DNA from 3 places in the Mesorhizobium sp. WSM3864 genome. Region 1 is predicted to be linked to each of the others. Evidence: predicted binding sites of a transcription regulator. Region 1 holds the regulator's gene; each other region holds the start of a gene.

Region 1 (9,721 bases):
GCGGCCATCCATCCGGCCTTGACCGGCGGCGTCGAGACCGGGGCCGGCGCGCCGCAGGCGTCCACGGCGCAGGCGACGGCGGCGGATCGCGTCCTGCTGCAGCCGCCGCCGGCGCGTGCCCGTCCACGCCTGGCCGGCGCGGAGCGCGGGCTCGACATTCTCGTCGCCGAGGACAACGAGGTGAACCAGATGGTGTTCACGCAAATCCTGGGCGAGACCGGATACCAGTTCGAAATCGTCGGCAACGGCCGCAAGGCGCTGGACGCGTTCGGCAGGCTTACCCCGCGCATGATCCTGATGGATGTGTCGATGCCCGAGATGAGCGGCCTGGAGGCGACCGCGGCCATCCGCCGGCTCGAAACCGAGATGGGCACGCATGTGCCAATCGTCGGCGTCACCGCGCATGCGTTGAAGGGTGACCGCGAGCGCTGCCTGGAAGCCGGCATGGATGATTACCTGCCGAAGCCGATCAGCCCGAAGGCGCTGCTCGAGAAGCTTGAAAGATGGCTCGGGTCGGACGCGGAAGTCCGCCGCAGCGCCGGATAACAGCCTTTCTGCGCGGCCGTTCACGGCGTCGTCGACGAGGTCCGTCGGCGGTCGTCCAACGCAGACATATGGTGTGATCGCACCATACAAAACGAAGGCCAGGTCAGGACAATGGCTGCTGTCGATTCCGCCCTTCGGTTACGGGCGGGAGCAGCGACCGCCGGCCAAGGAACAGCGTCGACTCTACCCCAACGGACCTGTTTTCGGCGATGGCCATGCCATGATCCGCTCTGGCGCACAGGCAACGCGCTCTCGTCCGGATTTTATTTCCCGGCGGCCGGAGATCCGGCCGCCGGGATAATTTTTGATTCAAAAGTCGGACAAGCTGCTGATTCCCGCGGCAAACTTCGGCTCGGTCCGCAAATGGCGGCCGCAGGCCCCCCCAGGCATCGTGTTCAGGCGTTACCGGGCTGACACGAAACTGTCATGCGACTGTAATAATCGAAGTCTATTGCGCTCACCAGGCGCCGATAGACAAGGGTTGCCGAAAGACCATATTCCGAACAGGAGCAGGCCACATGAGACATTTCATCCGCTCGGCGGCCGTTGCGATTGCAATGGCTGCGGCATCCACGCTTTCCCTCTCCGCCGCTATGGCGGCCGACATCTCCGGTGCCGGCGCTACCTTCCCCTATCCGATCTATGCCAAGTGGGCCGACGCCTACAAGAAGGAGACCGGCATCGGTCTCAACTATCAGTCGATCGGCTCCGGCGGCGGCATCAAGCAGATCAAGGCCAAGACCGTGACCTTCGGCGCCTCGGACGCGCCGCTCAAGGGCGAGGATCTCAAGTCGACCGGGCTCGCGCAGTTCCCGATGGTGATGGGCGGCATCGTTCCGGTCGTCAACCTCGAAGGTGTCAAGCCGGGCGAACTGGTGCTCGACGGCCCGACGCTGGCCGACATCTTCGTCGGCAAGATCACCAACTGGAACGACGAGGCGATCAAGAAGCTCAACCCCGACGTCAAGCTGCCCGACCAGGCGATCGCGGTCGTGCACCGTTCGGACGGCTCGGGCACCACGTTCAACTTCAGCTACTATCTGGCCGAAGTCAGCGCCGACTGGAAGTCGAAGGTCGGCGTCAATACCGCGCTCGAGTGGCCGGTGGGCATCGGCGCCAAGGGCAACGAAGGCGTCGCCAACAACGTCGCGCAGACCGGTGGCGCGATCGGCTATGTCGAGTATGCCTATGCCAAGCAGAACAAGCTCACCTATACCGACCTGATCAATAAGGACGGCAAGAAGGTAGAGCCGACCGCTGCCGCGTTCTCGGCCGCTGCAGCCAATGCCGACTGGAGCTCCAAGCCTGGCTACGGCGTCATTCTGGCCAACCAGGCTGGTGCTGAAAGCTGGCCGATGACCTCCGCGACCTGGATCCTCGTCTACCAGAAGCCCGACGATGCTGCGGCCACCACCGAAGCGCTCAAGTTCTTCGCCTGGTCCTACGCCAAGGGCGACGACATGGCCGCCGAGCTGGACTATGTTCCGATGCCCGACGCGGTCGTGAAGAGCGTCGAGGAAATGTGGAGCAAGGACATCGTCGACAGCAACGGCAAGCCGCTCTACTCCGGCATGTAATTCCTACGGAATAAGGAGGGCGCCTCCAGCGCCCTCCTGTCTCTTTCGAAATGCGAGGGGCGAAATGACAGCCGTTTCCGAAGCCGTGACATCGTCCGCCATACGGACCAGGGAAGCGACGGTGCGCCGCTTCGCCCTGACCGACACGATCTTCCGAACGGTCACGCGTCTCTCCGCCATACTCGTGCTGGTTCTTCTGGGCGGCGTCGCGGTCTCGCTGATCGCCGGCTCGTGGGAGGCGCTGTCGAAGTTCGGCTTCTCCTTCCTGACCACTGAATCCTGGAATCCGGTGACCGAGAATTTCGGCGCGCTCGCGCCCATCTACGGCACCGTCGTCACCTCAGCCATCGCCATCCTCATTGCCGTGCCGATCGGCATCGGCATCGCCGTCTTCCTGACCGAGCTCTGCCCGCGCCCGCTCAGGCGCCCGATCGGCATCGCGGTCGAGCTGCTCGCCGGCATTCCCTCGATCATCTACGGCATCTGGGGCCTGTTCGTCTTCGCGCCATTCCTGCAGACGACGGTACAGCCGTTCATCATCAATCTTTTCCACGGCATACCGGGTCTCGCCAGCCTGTTTGCCGGTCCGCCCTACGGCATCGGCCTGCTGACGTCGTCGCTGATCCTGGCCATCATGGTGCTGCCCTTCATCACCTCGATCACCAAGGACGTGTTCGACACGGTGCCAGCGGTGCTGAAGGAATCGGCCTACGGCATCGGCTGCACGACCTGGGAAGTGACCCGGCGTGTGGTCATCCCCTATACGCGGGTCGGCATCATGGGCGGCGTCATGCTCGGTCTTGGCCGCGCGCTCGGCGAGACGATGGCCGTCACCTTCGTCATCGGCAACGCGCACCGCATCAGCGCCTCGCTGTTTGCGCCCGGCACGACGATCTCGGCGACCATCGCCAACGAATTCACCGAAGCCGACGGCGAGCTTTACACGTCCTCACTGGTGGCGCTCGGACTGATCCTGTTCATCATCACCTTCATCATCCTCGCGCTCGCACGCTACATGCTGTTGCGCATCGATAGCCGCACGGGAGCCTGACCGATGTCGACAGTCGCATCGCTCCACCGAAGCCGCAAGCGCAAGAACGCCGTGATGATGGCGCTCTGCACCATAGCGGCGGGCATTGGCCTCGTCTGGCTGGCGCTGATCCTCGGCGCCCTTCTCTATAAGGGACTCTCGGGGCTCTCGCTTTCGGTGTTCACGCAAATGACACCGCCGCCCGGCGACGCCGGCGGCCTGCTCAACGCCATCTACGGCAGCATCGTGATGACCGTCATCGGCATCGTCGTCGGCACGCCGATCGGCGTGCTCGCCGGAACCTATATGGCCGAGTACGGGCGCTTCTCGCGCCTCACCACGGTGGTGCGCTTCATCAACGACATCCTGTTGTCGGCGCCGTCGATCATCGTCGGCCTGTTCGTCTACGAGCTGATGGTGCGGCCGATGGGTCATTTCTCGGCGATCGCCGGCGCGGTGGCGCTGTCGATCCTGGTGATCCCCGTGGTAGTGCGCACCACCGAGGACATGCTGAACCTTGTGCCCAACGCGCTGCGCGAGGCTGGCACCGCCATCGGCGCGCCGCGCTGGGTGGTGATCCGCTCGGTCGCCTATCGCGCCGCATTGTCCGGCATCGTCACCGGCATATTGCTGGCGATCGCCCGCATTTCGGGCGAGACGGCGCCGCTGCTCTTCACAGCGCTCAACAACCAGTTCTGGTCGAGCAATCTCAACGCGCCGATGGCCAGCCTGCCGGTGACCATCTTCCAGTTTGCGCTGAGCCCTTATGAGGAATGGCAGCAACTGGCCTGGACGGGCGCACTGATAATCACCCTGACGGTTCTCGGGCTGAGCATCTTCGCCCGCAGCCTTACCGGACGCAGAGAGGACAGATGAAACCGATGTTGTCCACCGACCTGAACGTAGCCGAGACGACCGCCGAGAAGGCCAAGATCGAAGTCAAGAACCTCAACTTCTACTATGGCCAGTCGAAGGCGCTGAAGGACATCAACCTGTCGCTGCCCGAGCGCAGCGTCACCGCCTTCATCGGACCTTCGGGCTGCGGAAAGTCGACGCTGCTGCGCGTGCTCAACCGCATCTACGAGCTCTACCCGAAGCAGAGCGCCGAAGGCCAGGTGCTGCTCGACGGCAAGAACATCCTCGACCGCTCGCAGGACCTCAACCTGCTCAGGACCAAGATCGGCATGGTGTTCCAGAAGCCGACGCCGTTCCCGATGTCGATCTACGAGAACATCGCCTTCGGCGTCAGGCTGTATGAGAAGATAAGCAAGGCCGAGATGGACAATCGCGTCGAACAGGCGCTGAAGCGCGCCGCGCTGTGGAACGAGGTCAAGGACAAGCTCAACGCCAGCGGCCAGAGCCTTTCGGGCGGCCAGCAGCAGCGGCTCTGCATCGCCCGCACGGTGGCGGTGAAGCCGGAGGTCATCCTGCTGGACGAGCCGGCATCGGCGCTCGATCCGCTCTCGACCGCCAAGATCGAGGAGCTGATCGACGAGCTGCAGGCCGACTACACGATCGTGATCGTCACCCACAACATGCAGCAGGCGGCGCGCGTCTCGCGGCAGACGGCGTTCATGTATCTCGGCGAGCTGATCGAATTCGACCGGACCGAAAAGATTTTCACCTCGCCCCGCGAGAAGCGCACGCAGGACTACATCACCGGCCGCTTCGGCTGAGTTCATACGAGGACATAACCATGGCCCATACGGTCGCTTCCTTCGACGAGGATCTGAGGCAGATCAGCCAGCTCATCCGCGACATGGGCGATCTTGCCGGCTCGATGGTCGGCGCGTCGACCAAGGCTCTGCTGAATTCCGACAACGCGCTGGCGCAGCGCGTGGTCTCCGACGATGCCATCATGGACGCGCGCCAGCGCGAGCTCGACGATCGCGCCATCACGCTGATCGCCAAACGCCAGCCGATGGCCGACGACCTGCGCAGCGTCGTTGGCGCCATCCGGATGGCCGGCGATCTCGAGCGCATCGGCGACCTTGCCAAGAACATCGCTAAGCGCGTCGGCTCGGTCGGCATCAGCGCCGCGCCGCGCGACCTTTCGCACTCCATCGATTCGATGGCGCAGCTGGTGCTGATCCAAGTGCAGGGCGTGATCGAGGAATACACGGCCGGCGACGCCACGGCGCTCGCCAAGCTCCGCAACGACGACGAGCGCATCGACGTCAAATACACCTCCGTCTTCCGCGAGCTCCTGACCTACATGATGGAGGATCCGCGCAACATCACGGCTTGCACGCATCTGTTGTTCTGCGCCAAGAATCTGGAGCGCATAGGCGACCACGTCACCAACATCGCCGAGAACGCCTACTATGTGCTGACCGGCACGCAATTGCCTGCGAATCGTCCTAAGCAGGACGAGACGGCGATGTCGGCGCCGGCGGCCTGACAGCGAAGGTGCCTGCTAAATGATCGCGCCACGCATCATGGTGGTGGAGGACGAGGAACCGCTGGGGGTGCTGCTCCGCTACAACCTCGAATCCGAGGGCTATCAGGTCGAGGTGGTGACGCGCGGCGACGAGGCCGAGATCCGCCTGCAGGAGAATGTGCCCGACCTTCTGGTGCTCGACTGGATGGTGCCGGCGGTGTCCGGCATCGAGCTTTGCCGGCGCCTCAGGATGCGGCCCGAGACCGAACGCCTGCCGATCATCATGCTGACCGCGCGCGGCGAGGAAAGCGACAGGGTGCGCGGCCTCTCGACCGGCGCCGACGACTATCTGGTCAAGCCGTTCTCGACGCCGGAATTCATGGCCAGGGTCAAGGCGCTGCTGCGCCGCGCCAAGCCGGAGGTGCTGTCCAGCGTGCTCAAGGTCGGCGACATCGTGCTCGATCGCGAATCGCATCGCGTCTACCGCAAGAAGAGCGAGATCCGGCTCGGCCCGACCGAGTTCAGGCTGCTGGAATTCATGATGCGGCATCCCGGCCGGGTGTTCTCGCGCAGCCAGCTGCTCGACAATGTCTGGGGCGAGACGATCTATATCGACGAGCGCACCGTGGACGTGCATGTCGGACGCCTGCGCAAGGCGGTCAACAACGGCCGGATGCCCGATGTGATCCGCACCATTCGCGGGGCGGGCTACGCGATCAGGGAAGACTAGATCCAGGGCACCGAAGGTCTGACGGGTTCTATCTGCGCTGGCGGGTTATCGAGACGCTGGTGCTTCGCCGTCCACGGGCGGAGCACGAAGCGTCGCGACGCGGCGCAGACCCGACGATCCACGCGACTTCCACGCGCCGCGGCGGTGCAGAAATTCTGCTCCGCTCATCCGACGATTGAGGTAATGGCATGGATTCCAGGGTCTCCGCGACGGAGCTTCGCTCCTGCTCCGCCCTGGAATGACGAAGCTGCGGGGCCTTCGCTAATCTCCGGCGTCTGCAGGACCCACAGAAGCCAACGATCGCTATCGAAGCTGCTCAGGCCACGTTCTTGCCCGCTCTTGCCTGCACGCCCGGGGCGAAAATCTCCTGGTCGACGAAGGTCAGCGCGCGCATGGCGCAGCCCTCGCGGATCAGCGGCAATTCGTTCGGCTCAGTATCGAAGGAGATCGAATTTGAATGCTGGCCACCGGCAGTCTGGCCGATCGCCTCGCGCAGCGCCGGCTCGATCAGGTCGAAGGCGGCGGCGCTGACGCCGACCATGGCGACCGGCGCTGGGTCGATCAGCGCGAACAGGCTGCCGAGGCCGAAGCCCAGCGCCTCCCCGGCCCGGCGATAGGCCTCGCGCTCCGGGCCATCCGTCTCGCGCGCCTTGGCCGCGAGCGCCCGCATGTCGGCGTCGCCGACATCGACCGGCTCGGCGTTCTCGCTCATCTTCATGGCGCTGCGCCAGATGGCGTAGTTGCCGGCATAGGCTTCGACGCAGCCGCGGCGTCCGCAACGGCAAAGCGCGCCGCCCGGACGATGGATCATGTGGCCGAACTCGCCGCCGGAAGAATGCGTGCCGGTGAACAGCTCGCCCTTCAGCACCAGGCCCATGCCGATGCCGTGCGAGAGCAGGATGGCGATGAAATTGTCGCGATAGCGGTCGGGATCGCGCCACTGCAGCGCCACCGCCATCATGTTACAGTCGTTTTCCATGGTGGCCGGAATGCCGAATTCCTTTTCCAGGATGTCGGCGAAGGGAATGTCGGTCAGCGGCGTGATCGGCGACCATAGCATGGCGCGGGCATGGGAATCGGTGATGCCCTGGATGCCCATGGCGATGCGGGCGACGCTGCCGACGTCGAGGTCCGGATCGTCCAGCCGGCGCCGCACGATCGCCAAGCATTCGCCGATCAGCTCGTCGCGCGGCATGGTGAGCGTATCGAGGCGGCGCTGCTCCTCGGCGATGACCTGGCCCGCATAATCGATAACGGCGACCGAGAGGAAATTGAGCGACAGCACCACCGTTACCACCGCTGCCGCCTCAGGCTTGAGCGCGAGGCCCACCTGTGGCCGGCCGCGCTTCAGAGACGCGGTCTCGCTCGGCTTGCTCTCGGCCAGGATGCCTTCCTGGATCAGGTCGGAAGAGATCGCCGAAATGGTCGAATGGCTGAGCCCGGTGGTCGCGGCGATTTCCGTGCGCGACGGCTGGCCGGCCCGGCGCAAGGCCGAGAGCACCATGGCGCGGTTGCGCCGGCGCAGATCGTCGTGGCGGATTCCGACCGACATTTTTTCTCCTCCCAGTCAGCGCGGCCTCTCGATCATGCACAGGACCCGGCGACGCGCCAGATCGATTCACCCGGACGCCGGCACCCGAACCGTCCGGGTTTTTACAAGTTTCGGTGGACGCGGGCTGCGCCTCCTCCGAACTGTTCCCCGATAGTGGCAGAAGCGGTCGGCACTGTCATTATTTATTACGGGTCTCGAAAAAAAGTACGCGACACGTCAAAAACCGTCAGAATTGCAGTTGACAGCGCCCTAGCCTTGGATCAGTATTTTTTCGAGGCTCGAAAAAAAGCCTTTGCATGGTCTTCGGGCCAATCTGGGTCGCGCCGCGAGGGGCGCAGGGAGGATATCATGAAGAGATTCGCAGCCGCCATGCTGGCGGGCGTCGCCATGTCGTTGACGTTGGCGTCGGTCGCCGAGGCGAAGGACAAGGTGATCGGCGTTTCGTGGTCCAATTTCCAGGAAGAGCGCTGGAAGACCGACGAAGCGGCGATGAAGAAGGCGATCGAGGCCGCGGGCGACAAGTATATATCCGCCGACGCACAGTCCAATCCAGGCAAGCAGCTGACCGACGTCGAAAGCCTGATCTCGCAGGGCGCCAATGCGCTGATCATCCTGGCGCAGGACGCCTCGGCGATCGGACCGGCGGTGCAGAAGGCACTCGACGAAGGCATTCCGGTCGTCGGCTACGACCGCCTGATCGAGAACAAGGACGTGTTCTATCTGACCTTCGACAACAAGGAAGTCGGCCGCATGCAGGCCCGCGAGGTGTTCAAGGCCAAGCCCGAGGGCAATTACGTCTTCATCAAGGGCTCGGGCGCCGACCCGAACGCCGATTTCCTGTTCTCCGGCTCGATGGAAGTGCTGAAAGAAGCCATGGACAGCGGCAAGATCAAGAATGTCGGCGAGGCCTATACCGATGGCTGGCTTCCCGCCAATGCGCAGAAGAACATGGAGCAGTTCCTGACCGCCAACGACAACAAGGTCGACGCGGTGGTGGCGGCCAATGACGGCACCGCCGGCGGCGTCGTCGCGGCGCTGACGGCGCAAGGGCTGGCCGGCACCGTTCCGGTCTCGGGCCAGGACGGCGACCATGCCGCGCTGAACCGCATCGCGCTCGGCACCCAGACGGTGTCGGTGTGGAAGGACGCGCGCGAGCTCGGCAAGCACGCCGCCGAGATCGCCTCGCAGCTCGCCGACGGCAAGAAGATGACCGACATCGCGGGCGCCAAGGACTTCACGACGCCTGGCGGCAACACCGTCAAGTCGCTGTTCCTGACCCCGGTCGCAATCACCAAGGATAATCTCAACCTCGTCATCGACGCGGGTTGGATAAAGAAGGATGAAGTCTGCGCGGGCGTTGCCGCCGGCAGCGTCGCGGTCTGCAACTAAGCTGGCCGTCAGGTTCAAACGCAGCGCCGCGGCCGTTGGGCCGCGGCGTTTCTCCAAAGGCTTTCGGGCGTACTGAAGCCGGAGACCATTGGGGCAGTTCACTGTCCGGCAGGATCGCCGAACTGCTCCAGCCGTTTGTTTGTGCGTAATTCCAGGCGGCTACGCACTTTTCCTGGAATTGCTCTAGCATCGTGGTCCGGCATCCGCGCCAGACGGCAAGCCGGTGGGAGGAGATCATGACCGATACGACCTCTGATACGCCGGCCAACCCGGCGGCGGATCGCGCGCGGGCTTCCGAACTGAGCACCGTCGGGCGCTTCCTCACGGCGACTGAGCTCGACACACGCATGCTCGGCATGGTCGGCGCGCTGCTGATCATCTGGATCGGCCTGCATGTCATCTCGAGCCTGCGGCTCGGCGTCAATCCACTCGATTTCGACAGCCGAACGTTCCTGACGCCGCGCAACCTGTGGAACCTGTCGGTGCAGACCTCGGCCGTGGCCATCATGGCTTCCGG
Region 2 (9,721 bases), on a different contig from region 1:
CGCCCGGATGATTGGTCCCGCTTGCGGGGCCAATCGCTCGGGCGTAAAGCCGCGCCATGGACCGTCCTGAACATCTCGTTGCGAAGGATCCCGAGCCGCGCATCCATCCAACCGCGGAGCTGAAGGGGTGCAAGCTTGGCCGCTATGCATCGATCGGCGAGCGGGTGATCCTGCGCGACGTGACGGTCGGCGATTTTTCCTATTTCGAGCGTCATTCGGAAGCGATCTACACGACGATCGGCAAGTTCTGCTCCATCGCCGCCAACAGCCGCATCAACGCGCTCGAGCATCCGATCGAGCGGCTGACCCAGCACAAGGTAAGCTACCGGCCCAACGAATATTTCCGCTGGCTTGGCGTCGACGCGGCATTTCGAGAGCGGCGGCAGGCAAAGCCGGTCAGCATCGGGAACGATGTCTGGATCGGCCATGGCGCCGTCATCATGCCAGGCATCATGATCGGCAATGGCGCCGTCATCGGTGCCAACGCGGTGGTGACGCAGGACGTGCCGCCTTACGCTATCGTCGCCGGCGTTCCGGCCAAACCCTTGCGCCAGCGCTTTAGCGCCGACGTGGCGGCGCGTATTGAAGACCTCGCCTGGTGGGACTGGACGCCGGAAAAACTCGCCAGGGCGATCCCGGACATGCAGTCGTTGCCGATCGAGGCCTTCCTCGATCGTTGGGAAAACGCCGCGACCTGAACCCGTGAAGCGCGCCCCTTCCGCCATGCGGGGGTGGCGCGGCGGAAGGGGCCGGCGGTAAGCCGCCGTGAAGCGGAACGAGCAGGCTTTCGACCTGCACCGGCACTATGGCAACAAACGCATAGGGTGTTTTTTCGTCGTCATGCGCCTCCCGCGTGTATGCGATTGCAGGCGCGTGCAGGCGGAAAATCGGGCCGGCGGGAACCGGAGAGGCCGGCCCTTGTTTCTCTCGAAATACCGCGCTCTTGCGTTTTGTGAGGACTGGATGATCGAAAAGCTTTTCACCAAGGTTGCCAATTGGGTGGCTCACCTGGCCGGTATGCCTTTGACTTTTGCCGTCTGCGTTCTGATCGTAGTGATCTGGGCGGCGACTGGGCCGGTCTTCGGCTTCTCGGATACCTGGCAACTGGTGATCAACACTGGGACAACCATCATCACCTTCCTGATGGTGTTCCTGATCCAGAACACGCAGAACCGCGATGGCGCCGCAATCCAGACCAAGCTCGACGAGTTGATTCGCGTCAGCGAGGCCCACAACCATTTCATCGGCATCGAGCACCTGACGGAATCGGAGGTCGAGGAGATCCGCGCCAAATGCGAAGCGGCGGCAAAACGGCACGACCGCAAGATCGCCGAAACAGCGGCCAAGCAGGCTATGACGATAAAAAACGGTTCCGGGCGCGACCGCAAGATCGCTGAGGTGGCCGCCAAGAAGACCGTGCCAGGGAAGGCAAGCTCCAAGAAGAAGGCACCGCCTGAACGGCCCGTCAGCGGTTCATAAAGGCGGCGAAAGCGTCCTTGTGATCCGGATGCCAGCGCGACAAAGCGGGGCGGTTTTCGATGATGTCGCCGATCGCCCAGGCCATGCGCTTTTCATCCACGGGCCGAGCGACCTCGTTGTCCGGGCAAAGAATGTAGAAGTCGTCCTGCTTGAGCGATGCCAGCATGAAATCGATCACCTGCTCGCCCGTCCAGGCGCCGGCCGGCTTTTCCGTCGCGCCCTCGGTCAGGCCGGTATAGGTGAAGCCGGGGATCAGCAAATGCGCGGAAAGCTTCGCTCCAGGCTCGTTGCGCAACGCATGGGCCAGGCCCTCGGTGAAGGTCTTCACGCCCGCCTTGGAGACATTGTAGGCGAGATTGCCGGGCGGCGTGGTGATGCCTTGCTTGGATCCGGTGTTGATGATCAGGCCGGGCTCGCCCGCAGCCAGCATGCGCGGCGCAAAGGCCTCGACACCATGCACGACGCCCCAGAAATTGATGTCCAGCAGCCGTTTCCAGGCTTCACGATTTTCCCACGGCTTGCCGGGATTGTTGCCGACGCCGGCATTGTTCATCAGTACCGAAACCGCACCGAATGCACCGTAGGCGAGGTCCGCGAGCCGGTCGACTTCGTCGGCCTTGGAGACGTCGGTGGGGATAGGGAGAACGGCATCGTCCCCGGCAATGACGGCGACCGCCTGCCGGGCCTGGTCGAGGCGCACGCCGCCTATGTCGGCAAGCACGGTCTTCATGCCCATGGCCGCGAAGCGCTTCGCGGCGGCCAGGCCTATGCCGCTGGCGCCACCGGTGACGACGGCCACATTGCCGGAGGCGAAAGCGGGCAGGGCGGTCTGGATTTCGGCGTCGCTGGTCATGGTTGATGTCCTTATTCCGGGTCGAGCCGAACTTAACGCCGGTCAGGGCCGAGGCAAGCCTTGATCGCTGCAATCATCGACGGCGGTAGCGGCAATGGGTTGACCGCAACAGCTTGCCCCGCGCATGCTGCCGGAAAAGGAGTTCGGCATTGACCGATTGGATCGGAATCCTGAAGGAGCAGACCGCCGCCGGCGAACAGATGGGCCGGGATGTGCCGAAGATGCTCGCCAACCCCGACATCAGCGAGGCGCAGGTCAAGACACTGTTTTCGGCACTGGAGCAACAGGCGGACTTCGCGGAAAAGCTGCGCCTGGCGCTGGAGAAGTTCGGCCATGACTTTCCCGTCATCAAGGCCGCAGAGCGGCTGGAAGAGCGCTATGCCGACCTTGCCGCCTCGGCGGCAGAAAAACTGAAAGCGATGCGGCAGTAAGAACCCGCTATCTTTCCACGAGACGCTCGAACCGCCTGTCCGGAGTGAACCAGATAATTGCCACCAGGACGTAGATCGCCACGCTGATCCACTGGCTGAACGAGGTCAGCAGAACGGCGGCAATGTAGAACGCCAGCGAAATGTTACCCTTGCGGTCATGGCCCACGGCTCTGGCGAAGGTAGTGTCGGCACCGTGCAGGTGGCGAAGCTTGAAGACCAGGATGGTATAGGCAACGGCGCAAAGCGCGAGGTCGATGCCGTAGACGGCGACCGGCACCGGGGCGAAGTGGTTCTCGCCCATGAAGGCGGTCGTCACCGGCATCAGCGACAGCCAGAACAGGAGGTTGAGGTTGGCCCACAGCACCCGGCCGTCGACACGCTGCACGGTATGGAACATGTTGTGCAGATTGTTCCAGTAAATGCCGACATTGATGAAGGACAAGACGTAGCAGAAGAAGATCGGCCAAAGCGGCGCCAGCGCGGCAAGGTCCTCGCCATGCGGCACTTTAAGCTCCAGCACCATGATCGTGATGATGATAGCGACAACGCCATCGGTGAAGGCTTCGACCCGGCCCTTGCCCATGGTTCTTCCCTCCTCGTTTAACGAACGTTACGGGAGGATTTCGCGCGAGACCATACTGCCATAACTGTCAGGAGAGCGTTCGGCATTCGGAACAGCCGCAATTGCGCGGACGTTGGGCTTGCAACCAAGCGGAGGTCGCGATGGCCGGCTACACTCAAACCATGAAGCGCGACAACGAACTTGGCGGCGGTGTCGCAAGAGCCGCGGTTGCCGCTATGATAGCTGCACTGTTTGCCGGCAGCACGGCTCTGACGCCACTCTATGTCATCTATAAACAAGCCTTCGGGTTCTCGCAGATCACCCTGACATTGGTCTATGCCGTCTATGTGGTCGGCAATTTGGCCGCACTTCTGTTTTTCGGCCGATTGTCCGATGTCATCGGTCGCCGTCCGGCAGCCATGGCGGCGATGGGCGTGGCCGTGGTCAGCGCGCTGTTTTTCCTCTTGGCTGAAAACCTGATGTGGCTCGACATCGCCCGTATCCTCAGCGGGCTCGGCATCGGGATCGGCGCGGGAACCGGCACCGCTTGGCTCGCTGAGCTGATCGAAGGGGAGGACAAGTCACGCGCGGCTGTCATCGCTACCAGCACCAATTTCGTCGGTCTCGGGGTCGGCGCACTGATGTCGGGATTGCTCGCCCAATACGCGCCTTGGCCGCTCAGGCTGACATTTGCCGTTTATCTGGTCCTGCTTGCGCTGATCACGCTGCTGATCTGGCGCACTCAGGAAACAGTCTCCAGGCCCGGACGACTCTCCGACGTCTCAATGCAGCCGCGGCTTTCGGTCCCCGACAAAATCCGCGCGCAATTCGTGGCGCCGGCGGTGACCGGCTTCGGCGCCATGGCGCTGGTCGGTTTCTACGCCGCGCTCGCGCCAAGCATTCTGGCACAGCAGCTCCATGCGACCAACCACGCCGAGGCCGGCGGGCTGTTCTTCGAACTGTCGATCGTGGCAGCGGCGGCGATCCTGGCGACAGCGCGCCTGTCCAGTCGCTTCACGATGCTCGCCGCGCTAGTTCTGATGGTCCCGACCGTGGCGCTGATCGTCGCGGCGCAGGCCTTCGCCTCCATGACGATGATGATCGTTGCCACAGGCTTTTGCGGCGTGGCGGCGGCACTCGGCTATCGCGGTGGCCTGCAGGTGGTGAACCAGATCGCGCCGGGCGACCGACGCGCCGAAGTGGTCTCGGCCTTCTTCATCTGCTGCTTCTGCGGCAATGCGCTGCCGGTCATCGGCATCGGCGTGCTGTCGGGTTGGACGAGCGCGACGGTGGCAAGCCTGGCCTTCGCCGGCATGATCACCATCTTCTCGCTGGTGGCGCTCGGGTTCGGCGCCAGATACGCGCGATAGTTCACCCTTTCGGTGTCTCGACGAGATTGGCGCGCCGGCGCGGCACGCCGAACCCGGTGTCCAGCGGTTCGCCTGCGGCCGGAGGGTCCTCGGAGATGGGGCCGCTTGTCAGGTCGCCGGTCCCCGGCGAGCGGGCTTGTTGTCGTCCATGGCGGGCACCGAAGATGCATCAGGCCCGCGATGGTATCGCAGCCTGATGCTTCTGCATCCGTTGGGGCTGGGCCAGATGCCTTCGCAACTAGTTTGCGGCGAGACTGTTCCCCGACAGGCCGGGCAGGGTAACCTGGTAGACCAGGAAGGTGGTGTCGACATCGGCGCCATCCTCGGCCTTGTACGGGGCACCGACCTGGAAGCCGTCCTGGGTGAGAAAGTCGTTGTCGTTGGCGACGAACAGGAAATAGTCGTCGGGCAGCTTCGGGTCCAGCACGCTCACCAGCGACATCGCCTCCCACTTCTCCGAGAGGTTGTTCCTGTCGTTCGGCGCGCCGTTGTGCAGGCCGAAACGGCCGAGTTCGCCCTTGTCGTTGATGTCGATGAACGAGGTGAGCTTGGCCGGCGTCACCGACGGATCGAGCACGCCTTTCGGCGCAACCGGCTTGTCGGCGGCGTCGAGCGGGCCGTTGGCGATATCGGTAGCGGCGGAAAGGTCTACGATCTCGATCTTGCGGTAGACCGACTCGGCGTCCTTCAGCCCCTGGCCGTTGCCGCTGTCGCGTGCCAGCATCAGAAAGCTCTTGTCGGACAGCGCCACGATCTCGCTCTGCGCGGCCACCTTGGTCTTGCCCTTGGCGTCCTTGAACACCGGCAGCGGCACGACATATTCGTGCGCCAGCTTGAGGTGGGCAAGGTCGGAGCCGTCATAGACCAGCGCGCGGGCATTCCGGCGGGTCGAGCCGGAATCGCCGCCATCCTGGCGCGGCGCCGACTGCAGCACGACGATCAGGAACTTGCCGTCCGGCGTCATCGACATGCCTTCGAGGCCCTGATTGTTCTGGCGGCCGGTCTCGGGATCCTTGGGATCCGGCTCGGCGGCACCCGGGCCAGGATTGTCGGAAGCGAAGTTCGGCTTGCCATGGCGCATCGGCACCAGGGCCGCCGGCGGCTGCGTCGCCGAGATCAGGCGGCCGTCGGCCGAAAAGCGATAGATGTTGGGGCCATATTCGTCGGAAATGAACATGGTGCCGTCGGGCAGGCGCACGATCGCCTCGTCGTCGAGCGAAAGCTTGCCGTTGTCGGCCTGCGGCAGGATCGGCATGTCGCCGGCAGCGGGGCGCACGCCGTTGAGCGGGTCGAGGCCGGTGGCGTCGGCGCCCTTGTCGTCGGTCAGAAGCATGGTGTCGGCGAGCGTTGTCTTGACGCCCGACTGTTCCTGGCCGGCGGCGGGCGCCGCGCCCGGGGCGGTCGGGGTCAGCTCGATTGCAATTGTGTTCAAGCGGGGCCGGTAGTCGGTGGTGCCGGCGACGTTGTAGCCGCGGTCCGGCAGCAGCCAGAGCGAGCCTTTGTAGCCGGCGCCGTCACGCGCCCAGCTCTCGGCGTCGATCGCCATGCCGGAGCCCGAACCAAAGGTCTCGCCGAACTTGTCCTTCTGGCTGGCGGGGATGCGGCCAACGCCGACCAGCCCCTTGTTGACATAGCCAACACCCTCGGCGAGCGCAGGGCTCAGCACGGTGAACAGGGCGATTGCCGCGCCAAGCGCGACGGTTCGGTTGAGGTGCTTCATGATGTCCCCATATAACGAGCAGAGCCGGAATGGCGTCACATCGGGTCTAGGACGCGAACATGATACTTGCGTGACAGGAGTGGGGCTCCTTCCTTCTCCCCCTGTGGGAGAAGGTGGATCGGCGCGCAGCGCCGAGACGGATGAGGGTGTTCCAGCGGAGCGAGACGTTGGCTTTCCCTGGAGCTCCCCTCATCCGTCGCCTTCGGCGACACCTTCTCCCGCAAGGGGAGAAGGAGAGGGTGCTCAATCGCTCTCGCGCGCGACGAGCTCCAGCGGCCAGACTTCGCGGATCGTGCGTGGCCCCTCCGGACCGGCATGGGCCGGGAGTGACGCCAGCAGCATCTCGGCCAGCCGCCGGCCCATCGGCTCCAGCGCCGGACGGAAGGCGGTCAGCGTCGGCGAGAAGTAGCGGCAGAGCGGCGTGTCGACGATGACGATCACCGCGATGTCGTGGCCGGGCCTGATGCCCATCTCGGCCAGTGCCTTGCAGCCGCCGAGCGCCATCGCGTCATTGTTGAAGATGATGGCTGTCGGCCGGTCCTTGGAGAGCATGACACGCGGCGTCACCTGGTAGCCGCCGGTCTCGTTGATGAAGCCGTCGGCGATCAGGCCGGGGTCGACTTCGATGCCGTGCCGCTTCAGAGCCTTGCGGTAGCCGTCGAGGAACAGGTAGCCGAAGTTGAGATCAAGCGAAGGGCGGATGGCAGCTATGCGGCGGTGGCCGCGCGCAACCAGCCGGTCGACGGCTTCATCACCCGCCCTCTCGAAATCGATATCGAGCGAAGGATAGGTGTCGCCGCCGGATTGACTTCGGCCAAGCGTGGCGAAGGGAAAGCCGGCCTTGCTCAGATAGTCGATCCGATCGTCTTCCCGCCGTGTATTGGCCAACACGACCGCGTCGGCCCGGCGCGTCTCAACCACGCGGCGCAGCCGCTCCTGCTGATATTGGCCGGGCTCGCCCATGACGACCATCAGATCCAGGTCATGCTCGGCGAGCCGCGCCTGCAGGCCGGTCAGGAACGGAATGAAGAACGGCTCGCCATATTGCTGGTCGCCGGGATGCGGCTGCAGCATGAAGGCGATCGAGCGGGTGGCGCCCTGGCGCAGGCTGCGGCCCGATTGGTTGGGCGAATAGTTCAGCTTCCTGGCCGCCTCGAGCACGCGCTGGCGCGTCTCCGCATTGACGTCGGCGCGGCCGTTCAGCGCTCGCGACACGGTGCCGATCGAAATGTTCAGGTGACGCGCGAGATCGTGGATGCTGGACGCCAAGGCAGGTTCTCCCCCTGACTTCGCTAGCACCGGCCGGCGTTCAGGCCAAGCAGCGGATGTCGATTTTCGCGAGCAGGTGATTGACATTCTACGCCATCGGGTGTGTTCTCGTAAACGTTTACGGAAAAACGTTTACGGTGATGCCGGAAATGCCGTGACACTCGGCCTGGAGGGGCCGAGCGGAGGAGGAGCGCTGGATGATGAAGATCGTCCTGGTCGGATGCGGAGCCATGAGCAGGCACTGGCTCGATGCCGCGAGGCAGATCGACGGACTTGCCATTGCCGGCCTTGTCGATCTCGATGCCGACCGGGCTCAGGCGAGGGCGCGCGAGTATGACCTCACCAATGCCGTCATCGGCACCAGCCTCGATGCCGTTCTCGACCAGACCCGGCCCGATGCCGTGTTCGATGTCGTGGTTCCTGCCGCCCGGCGCGAGGTCGCGCTTTCGGCCTTTGCCCATAACTGCCATCTGCTCACCGAAAAGCCGCTCGCCGACAGCCCAGAAAATGCGCGCGCCATCATCGCGGCAGCGCGCCAGGCCGGGCGCGTCCATGCCGTCGTCCAGAACCGGCGCTACGTCGCCAATGTCAGGCGGATCAGGCGGTTCCTGGCCTCCGGCGCCATCGGCGCGCCGACCAGCATCCACGCCGACTTCTTCGTCGCGCCGCATTTCGGCGGCTTTCGCGAGGAGATGCGCCACGTGCTCTTGCTCGACATGGCGATCCACACGTTCGACGCCGCCCGCTACATGGTCGCCGGCGAACCGGCCGGCGTCTATTGCCAGGAGTGGGAGCCGGCCAATTCCTGGTACCGTCAGGGCTCGTCGGCCAGCGCGGTGTTCGATTTCGGCGGCGGCAAGGTCTTCACCTATGCCGGCTCCTGGTGCGCGGACGGTTTCCGCACGAGTTGGGAAGGCAGCTGGCGCATCGTCGCCGAGCGCGGCAGCCTGTTGTGGGACGGGCATGACGGGTTGGAGGCCGAGGTGGTTGCGTCCGGCCGCGACGGTATCATCGACAAGACCCAGTCGATCGAGGTGCCGGCGCTCGACGCGGCCGACAGAGTCGACGGCCATCTCGGCATCATCCAGGATTTCATGCGCGCGATCGAGACTGGCACCGAACCGGAGACGCGCGGCACCGACAACATCAAAAGCCTGGCCATGGTCTTTGGCGCCATCGAAAGCGCCGAGACCGGACGCCGCGTCGCAATCGCAAAGGAAACGCCGTGATGCCGAACCCGCTTCTCGACATCAGGATCGGCACCATGGTGCGAGCCAATCTCGACGACCCGGCCGCCTATGTGAAACAGATCCTGCCGCTCGGCTTCGAGAGCATCCAGCCCTTTTTCTGGCAGACGCTGGGCGGCAAGGACCTAAAGCGCCTGGCGGGCGAAATCCGCGAAGCGATCGGCGATGCGGACGTCGCCGTCTCATCAATCGGCGTGTTCGGCAATCCGCTGGAGAACGGCGAGGTCGACCGCGGCGTGCTCGCGGCCTGGGAGACCGTCATCGACAACGCACATCTGTTCGGCACCACGATGGTCTGCGGCTTCACCGGCCGGCTGCGCGGCAAGAAGCTGACCGACAGCCTGCCTCGTTTCCGCGAGGTCTGGGGGCCGCTGGCCAGGCGCGCCGCCGACAAGGGCGTGCGCATCGCCTTCGAGAACTGCGCCATGGACGGCAACTGGGCGAGCGGCGACTGGAACATCGCCCACAATCCCGACGCCTGGGAGCTGATGTTCAACGAATTGCCCGACGACAATCTCGGGCTCGAATGGGAACCCTGCCACCAGCTCGTCTATCTGATCGACCCGATTCCGCAGATCCGCAAATGGGCGCCGCGCATCTTCCACGTCCACGGCAAGGACGCGACCGTGCGCTGGGACGTGATCCGCGAGCACGGCGTGTTCGGGCGGCTGCCATTCGTGCAGATGCGCAGCCCCGGCTTCGGCGACAGCGACTGGACGCGGGTGATCAGCGAATTGCGGCTGGCCGGCTACAAGGGCGCCATCGACATCGAAGGCTGGCACGACCCGGT
Region 3 (9,721 bases), on a different contig from region 1:
ACACGATCTACCCTATCGACGGCGACAAACCGGAGCTGTTCATCAAGGATGCGCTGCTCGCCTCGCCCAATGGCGTCTTCGCCGACGGCGCTCGGCTGATCGTCGCGTCCTGGGGCAAGGGCATCAAGCCCGATTTCAGCACGGCGGCGCCGGGCGGCTTGCTGGCCGTCGACCTCGCCAGCAAGAAGGTGACGCCGCTGCCGGGCGCGCAAAACTTTGCCGACCTCGACGGCGTCGTCGCCATCGGCGACACGATCTATGCCACCGCCTACATGACCGGCACGCTCTATCGCTACAAGGGCGGCGCCGCGCCGGAAGCGATCGCCACTTTCAAGCCGGGCAGCGCCGATATCGGCACCGACGGCAACTCGACCATCTATGTTCCGCTGATGAACGAAGGCGCGGTCGCGGCGCTGAAGCTCGACTGAGGACGATTGCGGCGGGAACGAGGTCGATCGGGGCTGGACCGCCATATCGACGGGGCTGCCATCTGGTTCAGCCGCTCGCTCCGGGATATCCGGCAGCAACCGTCACATGGGCCAAGCCGTGAAGACATCCAGCCTGACCGGCGCCGCCGTTTCACCAATGATCCCGGTGCTCGTATGCGCACTGGCGATCTTCCTTTTGTCCGGGATGGACGCGGCAATGAAGTCCCTGGTCATCGCGGTCGGTGTGTACAACACGGTGCTGTGGCGCAGCCTGGTCTCGACCTTGATCGCGGGCGCGGCCTGGTCGGCGGGGCCGCGCTCGAAGCCCGCTCTTCCGGTGCTGGGGCTGCATGCGCTGCGCGCCGTGGTCGTCGGCATCGTCCTGGTTTCGTTCTTTTGGGGTCTCGCCAGATTGCCGCTCGCCGAGGCGATCGGGCTCAGCTTTGTCGCGCCCCTGTTTGCGCTTTTTCTCGCAGCCTTGTTGCTGGGCGAGAGAATCCGGCGCCAGGCGGTGTGGGCGTCGCTGGCCGGCATCGCCGGCGTCGCGATCATTCTGGCCGGCCAGTTCGGGCAGGCCGGCCACTCGCAGGATGCGCTCCTGGGCACGGCCGCGGTGCTCGTATCGACGGTGTTCTACGGCTACAATCTGATCCTCGCGCGGCGGCAAGCGCTGTTGGCCAAGCCGGTCGAGATCATGCTGTTCCAGAACCTCTGCATCGCTGTCGTCCTTGGTCTCGCCGCGCCGTGGCTCGCCGTGGCGCTGCCGAGTGACCTGTGGCTTCACCTCGTCGGGGTGGCTATGCTGTCGCTTGCCGGGCAATTCCTGATGAGTTGGGCCTACGCCCGCGCCGAAGCGCAATATCTCATCCCGACGGAATACTCGGCCTTCATCTGGGCGATCGCGCTCGGCTGGTTCTTCTTCGGCGAGGAGGTGGCCTGGACCACGCTGACCGGGGCTTGCCTGATCGTCGCCGGCTGCCTGATCGCGGCGCGCGCCAACCCGAAACTTGCCGAGCCGATCGAAGCGGCAGTTTGACAGAACATGTCGCTCTACGCGGACTACGATTGTCCTTTCAGCTGCGCCCGCGCGTCGCGAATCGAGGCGGCATAGGTGACCAGCGGCCGCTTGAGGCCGTGGTTGATCAGCATGCGCCGTGTCTGCGGCGCGGCGCCCGCGATGATGAAGCGCACGCCGGCGCGTCCGGCCTTGTGTGCGGCGCCCTCGATGACGTTTGCCGCCGTCGAGTCGAGGAACGGCACCGCCGAGCAATCGAGGATGAAATTCTTGCGCTGGTCTGCGATGCGGTCGAGCACGGCGCCGACGGTCGAGGCGGCACCGAAGAAGAATGCCCCGGAGATTCGATAGATGACGGTATCGGCGTCGGCCGCCTGGCTTGAATCATAAGTGGCGGCGCGATCGGCGACGTCCTCCGGCACCAGCGGCAGATCGGCCTCGACGGCGATGGACTTGGCCATGCGATCGATGAACAGGATCGACCCGAGCGCGAAGCCGACGACGATGCCTTCCGTGAGATCGCGGAAGATGACGATCAGGAACGTCGCCATCAGCACCAGCGCGTCGCCACGCGAGGCTCTGAGGAGCGTGACGAAAGCCTGCTTCTCGAACATGTTCCAGCACACGACGGCGAGTACGCCGGCCAATGCGGCGAGCGGGATGTAGCTGGCCAGGGGCGCCGCCGCCAGCATCAGGACAAGCAGGATCGCCGAATGCAGCATGCCGGAGACGGGGCCATGCGCGCCGGCCCTCACATTGGTGGCCGTGCGAGCGATCGTGCCGGTGGCACATATGCCGCCGAACAAGGCTGACGCGATGTTGGCGAAGCCTTGCGCCACCAGTTCGCAATTGGAGCGGTGCCGCCTTCCGCTCATGCCGTCGGCGACCACGGCCGAAAGCAGCGACTCGATTGCTCCGAGCAGCGCGAAGGCGATCGCGTCCGGCAGCACGTCGATCATCCTCTCAGGGCTGACCGGCGGCAGGGCTGGCCATTGCAGGTTCCGCGGGATGCCGCCATACCTCGTGCCGATCGTTTCCGCAGGCAGGGCGAACAGCCCCACGACCAGCGAGGCGATGCCGATGGCGATCAGCATCGCTGGCCATCTCGGCCGCCAGCGCCGCAGAAAGACAATGGTGAGGACCGTCAGCATCGCCACGAAGGTCGCGGCCGGACTGATCGTGCCGATCGCCTCGCCGATCGCGGTCAGCTTCGGCACCAGCGGCCCGGGCTCCCTGCTGGCGAGTTTCAGCCCGAGCAACTCGACGATCTGCCCGGAGAAGATGATGACAGCGATCCCGGCGGTGAAGCCGACGGTCACCGGATAGGGAATGAACTTGATGTAGGTGCCAAGCCTGAGATAGCCGATGGCGAGCAGGAAGACGCCGGCCATCATCGTTGCGAGCAGCAGCCCGTCGACGCCGACGCGCGCCACCGTCGCCGCTACCAGCACGATGAAGGCGCCGGCAGGACCGCCGACCTGGAAGCGGCTGCCGCCAAGCGCCGAGATGATGAAGCCGCCAACGATCGAGGTGTATAGGCCTCGCTCCGGCGTCACGCCGGACGCGATGGCGATCGCCATGGACAACGGCAGCGCGACGATGGCCACCGTCAACCCGGCGACGGCGTCAGCCCTGAAATGCGCCAGCGTGTAGCCTTCGCGCAGCACCGTGACCAGCTTGGGCGTGAACAGCTCGGCAAAGGCCGGCCGCGCCTGGGGGTGGATTGACCGCCGGACCTGATCCATGGACTGCCTTCCGCTCCGTAAGGGCGGCGGGATCGTCGGCAGGGCTGTCGGCGGTCGCCGTCGCGACTTCTTGTGCGGCTCAGCCTTGGGAGTTCTGCGGCGTGGCAGGCTTGAGGCGCACGCCCCTGCCGCCGCGCTCGCTGGCCTGGTTCTCGCCGATCAGCTCCACCCCGGCCTCGTCGAGTGCCTGGATGACCTTCATCAGCGTATCGACCACGCCTCTGACGACACCTTCACTCGCTTCCATGCGTTGGATGGTCGGAAGCGAAACCCCGGCGCGCTCGGCGAGCGTTTTCTGGTCGATACCGGCCAACGCCCTCGCGGCGCGCATCTGCGCGGCAGTGATCATTGGCCAGAACCCCTGTCTGAGTCTGCAGTATCAATGGATAATCCAAATATCATGATGTTTCAAGCATCATAACAAACAGTTTAAACATGAGCACTCATTCGCTGTCCGCCACCACTTTGCACCGCTGCAGCAGGCGCGCTGCAAGCCAGCACAACATGGCCCAGGCAAAGCCGGCGCACCAGCCGGCAAGCACGTCGGACGGCCAATGCACGCCGAGATAGACGCGGCTGGTTCCGACCAGCACCGTGGTGAGCACGGCGAGGCCGAGCACGAAGATCTTCATCCTGCGGTTCGGTAGGAAGCGCGCGGCGAGCGAGCCCAGCGTGAGATAGGTCACCGCCGACAGCATCGCATGGCCGCTCGGAAAGGAGAGCGAGGTCTCGTTGACGAGATGCGAGACGAGATCGGGGCGGGGCCGGTCGACCTCGAACTTGAGCAGGCTGGATGCCGCCTGGCCGCCCGCCACCGAAACGAACACGAACAGTGCGGTCGCCGGTCGGCGCATCAGCAGAAAATAGACGATCACCGCAGTCGTGATCAGCACCAGCACGCTGGTGCTGCCGAGCGCGGTGATATCGCGCACCGCGCCTTGCAGCCAAAGCGGACCGATCGGGCTGTCCGGCTGCCCGGCATGGCGGAAGGCGAGCAGGATTTCCGTGTCGAAGGCATGCGGAGTCGTGGCACGCGCCACCCCCATGAGTTCCACCAGGCCCCATAGCCCGCAGGCGATGGCCAGCCCGGCCACAAGCACCGGGAATTCTATTCTGTTGAGCAGCGCCTTGGCGGTCGATTTCATGCCGGGCCTGCTCCAACTACAGCCGCTGCATATAGGGTCCGAGCGTGATCAGCGCGACGGCGGCGATTGCCAGCACGACGCCTGTCGCTTGGAAAGTGTTGAGGCGCTCTCCAAAGAAGACCAGCGCCACGACATTGACTGAGACCAGCTGGATCACTGCCGACAGGCTGAATGACACTGACATGCCGAATTCGCGGATCAGCCTGAGCATGATCAGATTGCCGGCGGAATAGAGCGCCAGCGTCAGCACGATCTTGCCGAGACTTGGCGCCAATCCCCATTGTTTGGCCGCCATCGCGGCCAGCAGGAAAATCACAGTCGAAACGCCAAGCTGCGCCAGTCCCCAGAGACTCACCTTCATCCCTCCCGAAGCGGCCTTCGCCGCGCCGCTCGCCGCTTTTGTTTCCGAAGCGCGCGAAGCCGTCAAGCTGATGGCGTCGGGCAAGCTACGCTGCGACGGGATCGAAGGCGGAATCTCGCAAGGCAAGCCCCGCAGCCATGGTTGGCGTTCTTGCGCCGAGGCCGCTCGGGAGTCTGCTCGCCGTGTGTTGTGGGCCTCGTGTGGCGCCAATGCGTGGGCGAACACTCATCAGCCGGCAAATTGGCGTTGCTTAATGGAGCTGATGTCACGAAAATGTGATCGGCCGCCTATAGGGATCGACCGGTTACACGTTCCAGCCACCTCAAGAGCCAGAGGACAGCCCATGACCCAACCTGAGATCCGCTTCCGTACCAGCCAGCTCGAGGAGAATGACGGCCCGCCCGTCAATCCTACCGACAACCGCACGATGGGCGAGATCATCGCCGCGCGCTTCTCGCGCCGCGACTTCCTCAAGGGCTCGCTGGCTGTCTCGGCCATCGCCGCCACCGTGAGCCCGCTGGCGCTCGTCGCGGCAGACGAGGCGCGCGCCGCCGAGGCCTCGGCCTTCAAATTCGACGAACTCGAGGCCGGCATCGACGACAAGCACCACGTCGCGCCCGGCTACGATGCCGACGTGCTCTTGCGCTGGGGCGACCCGCTCTTTACCGATTCGCCGGAATTCGACCCGGCAAAACAATCGGCCGAAGCCCAGGCAAGACAGTTCGGCTACAACAACGACTATATCGGTTATATCCCGATCGAAGGCTCGGCCGAGCATGGCCTGCTGGTCGTCAACCACGAATACACCAACCCGCATCTGATGTTCCCCGGCATCGTCAAGATCGTCGACAAGGACGGCAAGAAGGCCGCCGAGGTGGCGCCGCTCAGCAAGGAGCAGGTCGATGTCGAGATGGCGGCGCACGGCGGCAGCATCGTCGAGATCCGCAAGGAGGGCGGCAAATGGCAGGCGGTGCGTGACGGCAAGCTCAACCGCCGCATCATGTCCACCACCGAGATGGCGCTGTCCGGTCCGGTAGCCGGCCATGATCGCGTCAAGACCAATGCCGACCCGTCCGGCACCAAAGTCTTCGGCACCCTCAACAACTGCGCCGGCGGCGTCACGCCTTGGGGCACCTATGTGATGGCCGAGGAGAACATCCACGGCTATTTCTCGGGCGAGCTGCCGGAAGGCCACAAGGAGGCCGCCAACTACAAGCGTCTCGGCATTCCGGAGGGCGCCTATGAATGGGGCGCGCATTACGATCGCTTCAACCTCGCCAAGGAACCGAACGAGCCCAACCGCTTCGGCTGGGTCGTCGAGGTCGACGTCAACGACCCCAATTCGGTGCCGAGGAAGCGAACCGCCATGGGTCGCTTCAAGCATGAGGGCGCCGAATCGATCGTCACCAAGGATGGCCGCGTCGTCTTCTATCTCGGCGACGACGAGCGCTTCGACTATGTCTACAAATTCGTCACCAAAGGCACGTTCAATCCGAACGACCGCGCCGCCAACATGAACCTACTCGACGAGGGCACGCTGCATGTCGCCAAATTCGCCGAGGACGGCTCGGTCGAATGGATGCCGATCGTGTTCGGCGAAGGTCCGCTGACGGCGGAAAACGGTTTCGCCAGCCAGGCCGACGTTCTGATCGAGACGCGTCGCGCCGCCGACCTGCTCGGCGCCACCAAGATGGACCGGCCGGAAGACATTCAGCCCAATGCCGGCAACGGCAAGGTCTATGTCATGCTGACCAACAATTCGAAGCGCAAGGCCGACCAGGTCGACGCCGCCAATCCGCGCGCGGCGAACGCCTTCGGCCACATCATCGAGATCGTCGAGGATGGCGGCGACTTCGCCGCCATGAAGGGCAAGTGGGAAGTGCTCCTGAAATGCGGCGATCCCTCGGTGGCCGACGTCGGCGCCACCTTCTCGACCGCCACCACCGCCAATGGCTGGTTCGGCATGCCGGACAACTGTGCCGTCGACTCGGCCGGCCGCCTCTGGGTCGCGACCGACGGCCAGGGCCCGAAGGCCACCGGCCGTACCGACGGCCTGTGGGCGGTCGACACCGAGGGCACGGCGCGGGCGACTTCAAAGCTGTTCTTCCGCGTGCCGATCGGCGCCGAGATGTGCGGCCCGCTATTCGCGCCGGACGACCAGACCGCCTTCGTCGCCGTCCAGCATCCGGGCGACGGCGGCGAGGACTGGGAAGCTTTCGGCCGCCCCTCCTATTACGAGGATCCATCGACCCGGTGGCCGGACTTCAAGCCGGACATGCCGGTGCGTCCGGCGGTCGTTGCCATCACCAAGCAGGGCGGCGGCAAGATCGCGGTCTGATTGGCGACTCGCTTAAGCAGGGGGAGGGTTGCGATGATCCGCGACCCTCCTCACCTTGCGATTACTCCACGCCTCGGACCACGGCCATGTTCAGGGTGGTTCTCAACCGGAAGCCGATGGCCTCGTAAAGGCCGACGGCCGGAGCATTGCTGGCGTAGGCGTGCAGGTATGGAACCTCGCCCCGCGCCATGATCCGGTTCGCCACGAACAGCGACAGCAGCTTGGCAAGGCCGCCGCCGCGGAAATCCGGATGCGTGCACACGCCGCTGAGCTCGGAGTAGCCGGGCTGCTTCATGCGCTCGCCGGCCATCGCCGCGAGCCTGCCGTCGATCTTCACGCCCCAGAACTCGCCGAGGCTCAAGGCCTCGAGCGTGAACGGGCCGGGCTTGGTGAGCGATGCCAGAGCGAGCATCTCGGCCGCATCGTCCGGCGTCAGTCGCTGCACGCGCTCGTCGGAGGCGGCTTCAACCGGCTGCTCGGCAACCATCTGCACCAAGGACGCGGTCGAAACCGCGGCAAGTTCCGAAGGCAGGGCGATCGGGTCCGTCTGAACCAGGATGGCGCTTTCAAGCGGCGGGAGCAGCTTGCCCAGGGCTTGCAGGCTTTCCGCATCGTCCGCAACGGTGGCGGCGAAGGGAACGATCGAGGGCCGGTACCGCCTGGCAAGGGTATCGCCTTCCGCAAAGGCCCGATGGCGCGTCGCCAATGCGCTCCAGATCGGACGGTCGAGAACATGTTTCATTGTGCGACGGCCTTGGGTGCGACTGTCTTGGCCTTGTCCGCCCGGCGGTCGAGCGGGGTCGCCGCCAGTCGATCCTCGATGGCGGCGAGCTGGCCAAGCAGCGGCCCGGAGAGGTCCGCGCACAATTCCGCGACCGCGCCCTCGATGCGCGGCCAGACGTCGTGCTTCGCGGCGTCGACCAGCCGCTGGCCGTCCGCTGAGAGGGAAACGATCCGGCGCCGCTGGTCGTCATCCGATGGTGTGACTTCGACCAGGCCGAGCTCGGTGAGCAGCGACACGGCCCGCGTCACGCCTGGCTGCGCGATGCCGAGCGACTGCGCCAGTTCGCCGACCGGCAGCGGCCCCAGCCTGTCGAGCGCGGCGAGCAGCGGATACTGACTCGACTGGATCCGCACATCCAGGCGATCGAGCACGCGCTGCGTGTCGGCCTGCAACTGCTCGCCAATGCGCTTCAGCCTGCTGCCGAGGCAGAGAAAGCCGAGGGACCGCAGAACATCTTCCATCGTCGAACTGCCGGAACAAAAAGGATAACATGATATATAACATCGCATGGAAATTGGCAATATGGTTTCACGATGCAGCCGGAGCGCCGGTTTTGGCCGGTAGACATTCCCTCTTCATTCGCCGCCGATAGCATCCTATATGGCGCTGGCGCGACATGACCGATCCGTCGCGCCAAGGCGACTGATTCGAGGCCCGTGGGCTCCGGGTCCTTCTTCATCGGCATGCGGACGCTTGATGCCATCCCTGCGCATCCATATCGACAGGTTTCTTGACGGCGCGGCGCCCAAGGTGCCGCGGCGCGAGCTGACGCATCTCGAGCGCCTGGCGCTGGTGCGGCGCCATGGCGACTTCTCGCTCGCCTATTCCACCGCCGTGCAGCAGAAGCTGTCCTACTTCAGCGAAGGCGATGGCTACATCGCATTCGGCACCAAGATGAAGCACCATTTCGCGCTGGGCGATCCGGTCGTCGATCCGCCGGACCGGCCGGGCTACATCAAGCGCTTCGTCGAGGCCGCCGGCGGCCCCTGGTTCGTTCAGATAAGCGCCGCCACGGCAAAGGTGCTGGCCGGGCTCGGCTATCAGATCAATCGGCTGGGCGTCGACACAAGGCTGCAACTGCCGGCGCATGATTTCTCCGGCAAGCGCAACGAGACCGTGCGCTATTCGGAGCGCTGGCTGGCGAAGAAGGGCTTCACCTTCGCCGAGGACAGGGCCAACATGCTGCTCGACGAGGTCTCGCGGCTGTCCGAGAACTGGCGCGGCGAGCGCATCGTCAAACGTTGGGAGATGGGCTTCCTCAACCGCCCTTTCGCCGATCATCTCGGCGCCGACATGCGCCGCTTCGTCCTCCACGGCCCACGGGGCGAGCTCGTCGCCATCCTCGATTTCGATCCGCTGTTCAGCAATGGCGAGGTCATCGGCTATACCACCGCCTTCAAGCGCAAGCAGGTCGACGCCACGCCGCATGCCGAGATCGGCCTGACCAAATTCGCCGTCGATCGCTTTCGCGAGGAGGGCGTTTCGGTGGTCACGCTTGGCCTGTCGCCGCTGCTTGACGTCGAACCGAGCGGCTTTGCCGAATCGAGCTTCTGGCGCAGCACCTTCCGGCGCGCCTACGAGTCGCCCTGGGTCAACCGCTCGCGCTTCAACCTGCAGGGCCAGGCCGCCTTCAAACGCCGCTTCCACGGGCTGGAGGAGCCGACCTACATTGCCTTCCGCAAGGGAACGCTGATGGAGATGCTTGGACTGCTGCGGCTGATCAAGGCGATTTGAAGCAAGCCCTGTTCGTCAATTCCTCAGCCGATACCCGGTCCTGAAAATCCACGCCACGATTGCGATGCAGGCGGCCAGGAACACCAGCGTCATGCCGAGGCTGACGCCGACCGAGACGTCCGCTTTGCCGTAGAAACTCCAGCGGAACCCGCTGATCAGGTAGACGACCGG

What was found. Region 1 encodes PhoB, which activates phosphate uptake and scavenging genes when phosphate is short. Its sites were predicted from a motif close to TGTCATNNANCTGTCAT; they were not measured.
Region 2: the regulator PhoB is predicted to act here: its motif matches at 6,475-6,491, upstream of CK215_RS21575 (esterase-like activity of phytase family protein).
Region 3: the regulator PhoB is predicted to act here: its motif matches at 4,958-4,974, upstream of CK215_RS17695 (PhoX family phosphatase).

Annotation. Positions count from the first base shown of each region.
Region 1 covers NZ_NSGD01000004.1:335,999-345,719, forward strand. The annotation lists gene CK215_RS12010 (response regulator) at 1-546, shown strand, start outside; gene pstS (phosphate ABC transporter substrate-binding protein PstS) at 1,065-2,123, shown strand; gene pstC (phosphate ABC transporter permease subunit PstC) at 2,188-3,174, shown strand; gene pstA (phosphate ABC transporter permease PstA) at 3,178-4,029, shown strand; gene pstB (phosphate ABC transporter ATP-binding protein PstB) at 4,026-4,829, shown strand; gene phoU (phosphate signaling complex protein PhoU) at 4,850-5,554, shown strand; gene phoB (phosphate regulon transcriptional regulator PhoB) at 5,574-6,263, shown strand; gene CK215_RS12045 (ROK family transcriptional regulator) at 6,580-7,815, opposite strand; gene xylF (D-xylose ABC transporter substrate-binding protein) at 8,164-9,204, shown strand; gene CK215_RS12055 (sugar ABC transporter permease) at 9,441-9,721, shown strand, end outside.
Region 2 covers NZ_NSGD01000011.1:100,935-110,655, forward strand. The annotation lists gene CK215_RS21545 (DapH/DapD/GlmU-related protein) at 57-698, shown strand; partial or broken gene CK215_RS21550 (low affinity iron permease family protein) at 964-1,356, shown strand; gene CK215_RS21555 (SDR family NAD(P)-dependent oxidoreductase) at 1,466-2,332, opposite strand; gene CK215_RS21560 (hypothetical protein) at 2,482-2,763, shown strand; gene CK215_RS21565 (TMEM175 family protein) at 2,771-3,346, opposite strand; gene CK215_RS21570 (MFS transporter) at 3,487-4,695, shown strand; gene CK215_RS21575 (esterase-like activity of phytase family protein) at 4,934-6,415, opposite strand; gene CK215_RS21580 (LacI family DNA-binding transcriptional regulator) at 6,659-7,684, opposite strand; gene CK215_RS21585 (Gfo/Idh/MocA family oxidoreductase) at 7,882-8,913, shown strand; gene CK215_RS21590 (sugar phosphate isomerase/epimerase) at 8,910-9,721, shown strand, end outside.
Region 3 covers NZ_NSGD01000008.1:4,576-14,296, reverse strand. The annotation lists gene CK215_RS17725 (ATP/GTP-binding protein) at 1-428, shown strand, start outside; gene CK215_RS17720 (DMT family transporter) at 535-1,464, shown strand; gene CK215_RS17715 (SulP family inorganic anion transporter) at 1,488-3,188, opposite strand; gene CK215_RS17710 (helix-turn-helix transcriptional regulator) at 3,268-3,537, opposite strand; gene CK215_RS17705 (phosphatase PAP2 family protein) at 3,632-4,333, opposite strand; gene CK215_RS17700 (hypothetical protein) at 4,350-4,688, opposite strand; gene CK215_RS17695 (PhoX family phosphatase) at 5,038-7,032, shown strand; gene CK215_RS17690 (GNAT family N-acetyltransferase) at 7,094-7,774, opposite strand; gene CK215_RS17685 (MarR family transcriptional regulator) at 7,771-8,277, opposite strand; gene CK215_RS17680 (phosphatidylglycerol lysyltransferase domain-containing protein) at 8,513-9,550, shown strand; gene CK215_RS17675 (ABC transporter permease) at 9,566-9,721, opposite strand, start outside.